DNA from 3 places in the Pseudoalteromonas maris genome. Region 3 is predicted to be linked to each of the others. Evidence: predicted binding sites of a transcription regulator. Region 3 holds the regulator's gene; each other region holds the start of a gene.
The links. Region 3 encodes sigma-54, which starts transcription at its own class of promoters, with help from an activator protein. Its sites were predicted from a motif close to GTTGGCACGNNNNTNGNNT; they were not measured.
Positions count from the first base shown of each region.

Region 1: AAEU32_RS14460 (TorF family putative porin) is a predicted target of sigma-54. The motif match lies at 1,060-1,078, and genes of this name have one in related genera.
Region 2: AAEU32_RS09370 (DUF3192 domain-containing protein) is a predicted target of sigma-54. The motif match lies at 1,293-1,311, and genes of this name have one in related genera.

Region 1 is NZ_JBMMUF010000012.1:67,692-70,757, forward strand. Features, by position in the region: gene AAEU32_RS14455 (aldo/keto reductase) at 1-253, shown strand, start outside; gene AAEU32_RS14460 (TorF family putative porin) at 328-1,008, opposite strand; gene AAEU32_RS14465 (TMEM143 family protein) at 1,374-2,603, shown strand; gene AAEU32_RS14470 (hypothetical protein) at 2,712-3,066, shown strand, end outside.
Region 2 is NZ_JBMMUF010000005.1:207,257-210,322, reverse strand. Features, by position in the region: gene AAEU32_RS09375 (GGDEF domain-containing response regulator) at 1-831, shown strand, start outside; gene AAEU32_RS09370 (DUF3192 domain-containing protein) at 877-1,254, opposite strand; gene AAEU32_RS09365 (D-2-hydroxyacid dehydrogenase) at 1,392-2,336, opposite strand; gene zntR (Zn(2+)-responsive transcriptional regulator) at 2,473-2,886, shown strand; gene AAEU32_RS09355 (SO_0444 family Cu/Zn efflux transporter) at 2,870-3,066, shown strand, end outside.
Region 3 is NZ_JBMMUF010000003.1:294,897-297,962, forward strand. Features, by position in the region: gene lptB (LPS export ABC transporter ATP-binding protein) at 1-629, shown strand, start outside; gene AAEU32_RS06360 (RNA polymerase factor sigma-54) at 654-2,147, shown strand; gene hpf (ribosome hibernation promoting factor) at 2,173-2,460, shown strand; gene ptsN (PTS IIA-like nitrogen regulatory protein PtsN) at 2,462-2,908, shown strand; gene rapZ (RNase adapter RapZ) at 2,967-3,066, shown strand, end outside.

The DNA of each region.
Region 1 (3,066 bases), on a different contig from region 3:
ATTTGCAGGCGATGATGCAAAAGCGCAGCGGTTGCAACAGTGTTTAGCCCAAGTGGGTGAAGAGGTTGGTGCAAAAAGCATCGATCAAGTGGTGTACGCTTGGCTACTTATGCATCCAAGTAAACCCGCCATTGTGCTGGGTACGGGTAACATGAGTCGAGTACGCAGTGCTGTGGATGCTCAAACCTTAAGATTAAATCGAGAGCAGTGGTATCGCATTTGGGAAGCGTCTAAAGGGCACCCGGTACCATAAAAGAAAAAGGGCCTTTCGGCCCCGGTTTTGCAGCAACAATAGATGTTATGAATGCAGATGTGACTTTGAGCTGCTTATAGCTCAAAGTCTAAGCTGTATGATACGTATGCTTTTAAGTCGTCATCGGCATCTAGGTCAGTCTGTAATAGACCAAACGTAAAGCCAGACTTGCTGATGCTCACGCCATAATCGAGATAGCTGTCGTCTTCGCCGTACCACTCTTGCACTGTATCACCGCTAGAGTGACCCAGGTGAAACGCAAGTTCAGTGTCATTTAAAATTGTGAACGCCGCATTGAGTTCAAGATAAAGCATATCTTCTTCGCTTGTAGCATCATCTTCAGCGTTAGTTAGGTAGCTAACGCCAGCGCTTAGCCACTCCCAACTTACAGAGCCGTATAACTCACCAAAACCAATGTCACCAGCAGCATCTGGATAGGCGTAGTAGATGTACCCTACGTCGTAACCAATGCCTTCAGCCTCGCCAGAGAAACCTGCGTAAAAGTCCATTTCATAGCTAGTACTTGCTTCATCGCCGAAGTCGATGTTGGAAATCCAAGTACCTGCATAAAAACCGCTGTCGTTTGCGTAATCAACACCGCCTGATACCGCTGCGCTGTCTGCTGACTGAGTGATACCGCGCCAGTAGTAGTTAGAAGTAGCAGCAACATTGGCAGTTACGGCCGCTTGGCTCGCAAGTGGAGCTACTGACAGAGCGACTAACGCAATCGCCTTTGCAAGTTTGTTTTTGTTCATAGTCTCATTCCTGTTAATTTTTGCTATGTAAACTGTGTTACACACTCTGTATCGCAAAGGCTGTGCCAAGGTCGAAAATTAATCAGCCATAAGAATATAAAATGTTAATAATCAATAGCTTATATATAACCGATAAAGAGTGGCGAGTACGTGCACTTTCGCCATCTGCACCTTGGTGGTGCATATTTTATGCGCTTGCACCGAGTTATATCAGCCTGTATGCATAACTGAACTACATGGTGATGTTCAGTGCACGCTAGGAGAGTTAAAAAGAGGCTTTTAGCGTTAAAGTTGGGCGATGACCCTTTTGAAATTGGCATGATCAGGTAAGATAAACCTAGATTGTACTTAATTTAACTACACTTATGTCTGGCGACCGTTTTATTCCATTTCGTAAAAAGGACATCATCGCGCTGTGCGCAGATGGCCTAGGGGCAGATATTGATAAAACGCAATTTTCTGTGTTTTGCGCTTTATTAGTGAATCGAATTCATTTTGAGTATCACCAGCAACTTGAAAGCCTCAAAGATAACTTCGCCGCGTTTGATGCGCAAGGTGATACCCGCATATTGCTCGCTGCCTCAGCGCAAGAGAAAGCGCAATGCAGAGCCCGTTTTGCAAACGAGTTTGCTGATTTACTTGATAGCGCCAACTTCGAAAAAGTCACTGATGAAGACCTGCAAAATGCACTCAGCGAAGAGTCGTTGTTCAAGGTAAGACTGGAAGTCACCTTTGATGACTTTGAAGAAATGGTTTTTTATCGCCGCGGTGAAACACAAAAGACTGAGACCCTTCGTAGCTTTTGGGGGTTGCGTAAAAAGCAGGTGACGTTCACCAATTATGATAGAGTGGCCGTCTATATCACGTTCAAAGACGCTGAACACTTTGCTAATAAAAAGAAGGAGCCGTTAGGTTTTACGCCAGGTTCTACCATTATCAAGTTGTTCCAGAATGTGCCTAAAGCCGACTTGGAAATGCTCTTTCCTAACAGCGAAGTGCGCATGCGCCCCATTGATAAAGTCGTTATCGGTGGTTCTGCGGCCATAGGTGGTATCGTAGTGTTAGTCACCAAGCTTGGTGCATCCATTGTGTTGCTCGCTTCTTTATTGGCGTTTTGGTTGGGGTTGAACGACCAAGAGGTCGAAATCACCAAGAAGCACTTGATCACGTTTGGCATTGGTATGGGCGTGTTTGGAAGTTTTATCTTTAAAGAGTGGACCAAGTTTAAGAACCGCAAAATCCGCTTTATGAAGGCGCTTTCCGATAACCTTTATTTTAAGAATCTCGATAACAATGCGGGTGTGTTTCACACGCTCGTCGATGCAGCCGAGGAAGAAGACTGTAAAGAAGCTATATTGGCATATACCTTTTTACTCAATGCAGATAACCAAGGATTGAGCGAGGAGCACATTGATCAGCAAATCGAGCAATGGTTTGCACAGACACACAATTGCATCCTTGATTTTGACGTCACCGACGCCCTCGAGAAGCTTGTTCGCATGAACCTAGTGCAATGCACTGATGGGCGCTACAGTGCTCGCTCATTACCTGAAGCGAGCAAGATCCTAGATGATTATTGGGATAATTTGTATTGAGTATATTCAACCCTATGGAAGTTGTTATTTTCTTGCATATTAGGTTTGTTGATGTTTTATTGTTTAAAAATCATAGTCATTTTGAATGTTATAAAAGGATTTTAAGCGATGAAATTGAAAATTATACTTATTATTGCGTGTAGCTTTGCAGTGTTGTCGCTGAGTGCGAAGACCATTTCAGCAGACTTGGCTGGTTCTCCAACAAACCACCTTCAACTTTTGGCGAACAACTTTAATATGTTCATGGTAATAAACTTGGATAAAATTAGAGAAGATTCATTGAATCAAAATAAAGAGTTTGTTGAAACTTATTTTAGAGTGTCAGTTAGCAAAGATAATAAGCTTAATTTTCATGCTATCTATGAAGCACCCGTTACGTCAATTTCAAAAGATAAATGCCAAACCAAACTTAAGCATTACATCACCGAATCGAGGGAAAGGGCGGCAATTCCAATAGTTCAAG
Region 2 (3,066 bases), on a different contig from region 3:
GATAAGTATCAGGTACACGGTGTCAAAAGCGCTGAAGCTATGTTTGAATGGCTTAAAGAGAATACAACGGAGCTTATTTTACTTGGTGCAACACTTCGGCAAATGAGTGGCTATGAGGCGCTTAAACTTCTAAAGCATGACGAGCGTACGCAAGCGACCCCCGTAATAATGATTTCTGCACATGAGTCTATGGGCGATGAAGCCAAGGGCTTAGAACTTGGGGCAATGGATTATATTTCCAAGCCTTTTGGTACAGCTATTGTCAGGGCGCGCGTTAAAAACCAACTGGTTATCAAACAAAAGAATAACCTGTTGGAAATGCTTGCTAGCGTCGACGGTTTAACAGAAATTCCTAATCGTCGTTACTTCGATGAACACTTTGCTAGAGAGTGGCGCCGAAGTGCACGTGCAGGGTTGCCATTGTCTGTGTTGCTGATTGATATTGATTATTTTAAACGCTTCAATGACCACTATGGTCACCAAAAAGGTGATGAGTGTTTGAAACTGGTTGCACAAACGCTTGTTAATAACTGTCGACGTGGTAGTGATTTTGTCGCTCGATACGGCGCCGATAAGTTCGTGGCTGTGCTGCCGGGCAGTGAAGAGCAAACAGCTCAAGCATTATCGAATAAACTGTGTAATGTGATACGTGATTTGTGTATTGCGAACATAGACTCTCCTATATCAGACCGTGTAACAATCTCAATCGGAGCTGCTACCTATGAAGGCGTCGATGAGGACAGTGACGAAATAGAGCTATTAGAGAAAGCTCAGAAGGCACTGCATCAAGCCAAAGACGCAGGGCGCAATGGCTTTGCATTTTGTCCCTAATGCTAAGCGCTAGTGCTAACTAGCGCTTAGGCGGGCTCGTTAACCTTACAACTTGCCTATCAGGGCCTGATAGGCGCTGTCACCAACACTGACCAAGCGGCCGGACTTGAACACTAACGGAGTGCACTCATTTTTACTGATTTTACCGTCTGATTTTACGCTTTGTGTGGCGTAGAATAGCACTTGGTAAGTCTCACCCTGATGGTTGAATGTCTCACTAAAATCAGGAGTGCCTAAGATGTCTTTTACTGTCATAGCAGCACTGTTTAAATCAATATTGGCAATATAGTTGCGGTTATTGCGCTGCTGCTGTTGCCAGTCACTTGAGCCCCAATGCGCATCAGCATCGCCATCATTGACTGAAATAACACAACCGCCTAGAAGAGGGAGTGCAACAACGGCGCAGAGTAAAGCTTTTTTCATGTTAATTTCCATACTGTTTTTATAATTCACCTAATGAATATCAAGTTCGATGCCAACTTTTAAATTTGTTTAATATCAATCGCTTATGTTTTAAAGGTGAATGTTGGTTTAGCAAACTCACCAATAAGTTGGTTAATTTAACTAACCAAGTTTCTACTTTCACCATGAGTAAATGCGGTGATGTTAAGTGCTATTTGCGCGATTAATCTGTCCCTTGCTTGGTGTGACGCCCACGCTGTATGAGGGGTCAACAGTAAGTTGCTGCCGGTGTACTCAAGTAAAGGATTATCTGAGCGAGCCGGTTCCTCACTCAGTACGTCCAACGCAGCACCTGCTATCGTGCCATTAGTCAGCGCCTGAGCGAGATCCGCTTCATTGATAATCGGTCCGCGCGCAGTATTTATGAGCACCGCAGAAGGTTTCATAAGTGCCAGCGTGTCAGCGTTGATAAGGTTAACGGTGTCCTCTGTCAACGGGCTGTGGATAGAGACAATATCGGCCTGTGCAAGTGCATCTTCGAAACGCATGCGTCCTTGTCTTGGCTCTGCGCCTTGGCGCTCTGCAATGACCACCTGCATACCAAAGGCCTGGGCGACTTTTTCGACTCCCTGACCTAACTCACCGTAGCCAATAATTGTCAGTTGTTTACCTGCAAGCTCGTGTATCGGATAGTCCAAACGACAGAACATATCACTTCGTTGCCATGCTCCCTCGTGACAGTCGTTAATATAACGATGCATATTGTTCAGAAGTAACGACATAAGCGTGAAGGTATGTTGAATAACGCTGGCTGTTGAATAGCCTGCAACATTGCATACAGTGACACCGCATTCACGTGCTGCGGGTAAATCAATGTTGTTAGTGCCAGTGGCTGCAACACAAATAAGCTGTAAGTTAGGTAGCGCTTGCATGTGCTCTTTAGTGATTTTTACTTTATTGGTGATCAGCACATGGGCGTTTTTTGAGCGTGGGATCACTTCGCTTGGGGATGTTAATGCATACCCTGTAAAGTGGCCAAGTTGCTCCAATGGCGTTAATGCATTTTCGCCGAGAGTGTGTGTATCTAACATAACAATGTTCATGGCTGGCTCCGAAGTTGAATGAGGCGGGTAGTTTTTCATGGACAATCGGCGATGGCAAAAAAAATTATTGACCTTGGAGTTGACTCAAAGGTTTATAATCACAGTAGAGCAAGTACCTAACAAGAGTGTGACGAACATGCGAATAGGTGAGTTGGCAGCGCAGGTATCAATGAGTACAGATACCCTGCGTTATTACGAACAGCAAGGATTACTCAGTGAGCCTAGCAGGGACCACAGTGGATATCGGCAGTATACACAAAAGCATCTGGCGCAATTGCAGTTTATCCGCCGAGCAAAAGAGGTGGGTTTTAGCCTTGAAGAAATCGCTGAGCTGTTGAAGATAAACTTTGAAAAGGCCCAGCACAGTTGTCAGGAAGTCAAAGACTTGACCTTAAAAAAGCGCGATTTGGTAGCAAAACGTTTAGCAGAGTTAGAGCGGTTTTATGCGTCGTTATCGCAATTGGCTCAACAGTGTTGTGGTAGTGAGGCTCCGGCGCAGCATTGTTCTATTCTCAGTGCATTGGAGGATGTAGATGGACTTAATCAGTAACTTCTGGGACTTATTTGTGTTGTCAGCTCCTTGGTTGCTGTTGGGGTTGTTCTTAGCAGGGGTGTTGAATGTGTATTTACCCAGTCACATTTTGCAACGTCACCTCGGTCAAGAGGGCTTTTGGACCACAGTAAAAGCTGCACTGATAGGTGCTCCCATGCCGCTGTGTTCATGTGGTGT
Region 3 (3,066 bases):
GTTTGCTTGGCCCTAATGGTGCGGGTAAAACCACAACCTTCTATATGATTGTTGGCTTGGTGCCGAGCGATAAAGGTATGATCAGTATTGATGAGCAAGATATCACGCTTTTACCAATGCACTCTCGTGCTCGCTTGGGGATAGGTTACTTACCGCAAGAGTCCTCAATTTTCAGAAAGCTTAGCGTATATCAAAATCTCATGGCGATTTTGGAAACCCGAAAAGATTTGGATAAAGCGGGTCGTGAAGAGGAGCTTGAGAGTTTGCTTGATGAGTTCAACATTCAGCACATTCGAGAATCACAGGGGATGGCTTTATCAGGCGGTGAACGCCGTCGCGTCGAAATTGCTCGCGCATTAGCCGCAAATCCGAAATTTATCCTGTTAGATGAACCTTTTGCTGGTGTCGACCCTATTTCGGTGTTAGATATAAAGAAAATTATTGAACACCTCCGTAATCGTGGCATTGGCGTACTTATCACTGACCACAATGTGCGTGAAACATTAGACGTGTGTGAAACAGCTTACATCGTTTCTCATGGTGAATTGATCGCCTCAGGGAGTCCTGAGGAGGTTCTGGCAGACCAAACCGTTCGTGATGTGTATTTAGGTGAACAATTTAGGTTATAACAATAAAAAGGATTGTTAGAGTACATGAGGCAATCATTACAGCTGCGCTTAGGCCAGCAATTAACAATGACTCCACAACTGCAGCAGGCCATTCGCCTGTTGCAACTCAGTACTTTGGATCTCCAGCAAGAAATTCAAGAAGCGCTAGACGCAAACCCTCTGCTTGAAGTCGAAGAGGAAAGTTATTCAGATAACAATGACAAGTCTGATAATGACCAAGACTCTCACAGCAATGGCGAAGACAAAAATGAGGTAGAAACTCAAACTTCAGACCAAATGGAGAGTTCTGATGCCATGAGCAGCGAGTCTATGGGCGATGACTTGCCCATGGATGTGTCGTGGGATGAATACATTAGCGCGGCCCCCGTGGCCTCTGCAGGCCCCATGCCTGATGACGAATCTGTGTATCAAGGTGAAACAACTGAAACCTTGCACGATTACTTGATGTGGCAACTCCAACTCACACCGTTTAGTCCAATTGATGAAGCCATTGCAACGGCTATCATTGAGGCCATCGACGATAACGGCTTACTGACGGTAACAACCGAAGACTTACTTGAAAGCCTTAATCACGAAGAGCAAGAAGAAGAGATTGAATTAGACGAAATTGAGGCGGTACTCAAACGTATTCAGTTATTTGATCCCGTGGGAATAGGCGCGCGCTCATTACAAGAATGCTTGTTGATCCAGCTCAATCAATTTTCACCTCAAACCCCTTGGCTTAGAGAAACGAAAGAGGTAATTTGTAATTACATTGATTTGCTAGGAAATCGCGACTATCGCACCTTGATGAAAAAGACTAAGCTTAAAGAAGCGCAGTTAAAAGAGGTGATGACACTGATACATAGTCTGAATCCAAAACCCGCCGCGACCATCGTTCGCGAAGAGTCGGAATACGTGATACCTGATGTGTCAGTGAAAAAAGTAAAGGGCCGCTGGGTGGTTGAATTGAACCCAGACAGCATGCCTAAAATACGCGTTAACGATCACTACGCTTCACTAGGGCGTAACTGTAAATCACAAAGTGACAGCCAATTTATTCGCTCTCACTTACAAGAGGCAAAATGGTTTATAAAGAGCCTGGAACAACGCAATGATACGCTACTCAAAGTAACTAATTGCATTGTTCAACAACAGCAGGCATTCTTTGAACATGGCGAAGAAGCGATGAAACCAATGGTCCTCAACGATGTGGCAGAAATGGTTGAAATGCACGAGTCAACAATCTCGCGCGTTACCACTCAGAAATACATGCACACACCTCGGGGAATATTTGAGCTTAAGTACTTCTTCTCCAGCCATGTGAATACTGAAAACGGAGGTGAATGCTCATCCACAGCGATAAGAGCATTGATCAAGAAGCTAGTAGCCGCTGAAAACCCAGCTAAGCCATTGAGCGATAGCAAAATTGCGGACATACTTGCAGAGCAAGGAATTAAAGTGGCTCGAAGAACGATTGCAAAATATCGTGAATCGTTAGCCATTCCACCGTCAAATCAGCGTAAAAGCTTGATATAGACGCAAGACAAGAAGGAAAATGCTTATGCAATTAAATCTTACCGGTCGTCATGTTGAAATCACAGACTCTCTTCGTAACTATGTAAATAGCAAATTTGCAAAACTTGAGCGTCATTTTGACCATATCAATAATGTGCATGTCATCCTTGATATTGAGAAACTCACACAAAAAGCAGAAGCAACTCTTCACGTAAATGGTGGCGAACTGTTCGCAACCGCGGAGCATCAAGATATGTATGCGGCGATCGATGGCCTTATCGACAAATTGGATCGTCAAGTAATCAAACATAAAGAGAAATTGTCTCGACACTAATATGAGCCTAGAACATATTTTCTCAAAGGACTGCAGCAAAGCTGCGGTCCTTTTTAATAGCAAAAAAAGAATGCTGGAGTACCTTGCTCAGGTTGCTCATCAACATGCGCCTCACTTGAGCGAGCAAACACTGCTCGATGCGTTTTTAACGCGTGAAAAATTAGGTAGCACCGGCATAGGCCGCGGCATTGCTATCCCTCATGGCCGTTTGGAAGGCCTTGATGAAATCATCGCTTTAGTCGTTACCAGCAAAGAAGCCATCAATTTTGATGCGATTGATAACCGCCCTGTAGATATTTTTGTCGCACTGCTCGTACCAGATAACCAATGTGACCAACATCTCAAGACCTTAGCGAAAATAGCTGATAAACTCAAAGATAAACAACTGTGTAAACAACTTAGAGCCGTCACAAGCGATCAAGAGTTGTTTGAGCTGATCATCACCTAATTCTACTGCGTATAAGTGTGATGATTATTACGCATATATGCTTAGTGAGGGGTTAGAAATGGACTTGATAATCGTCAGTGGCCGTTCGGGATCAGGCAAATCCGTAGCGTTACGAGTTTTGGAAGACTTGGGCTACTACTGTGTTGATAATATCCCTG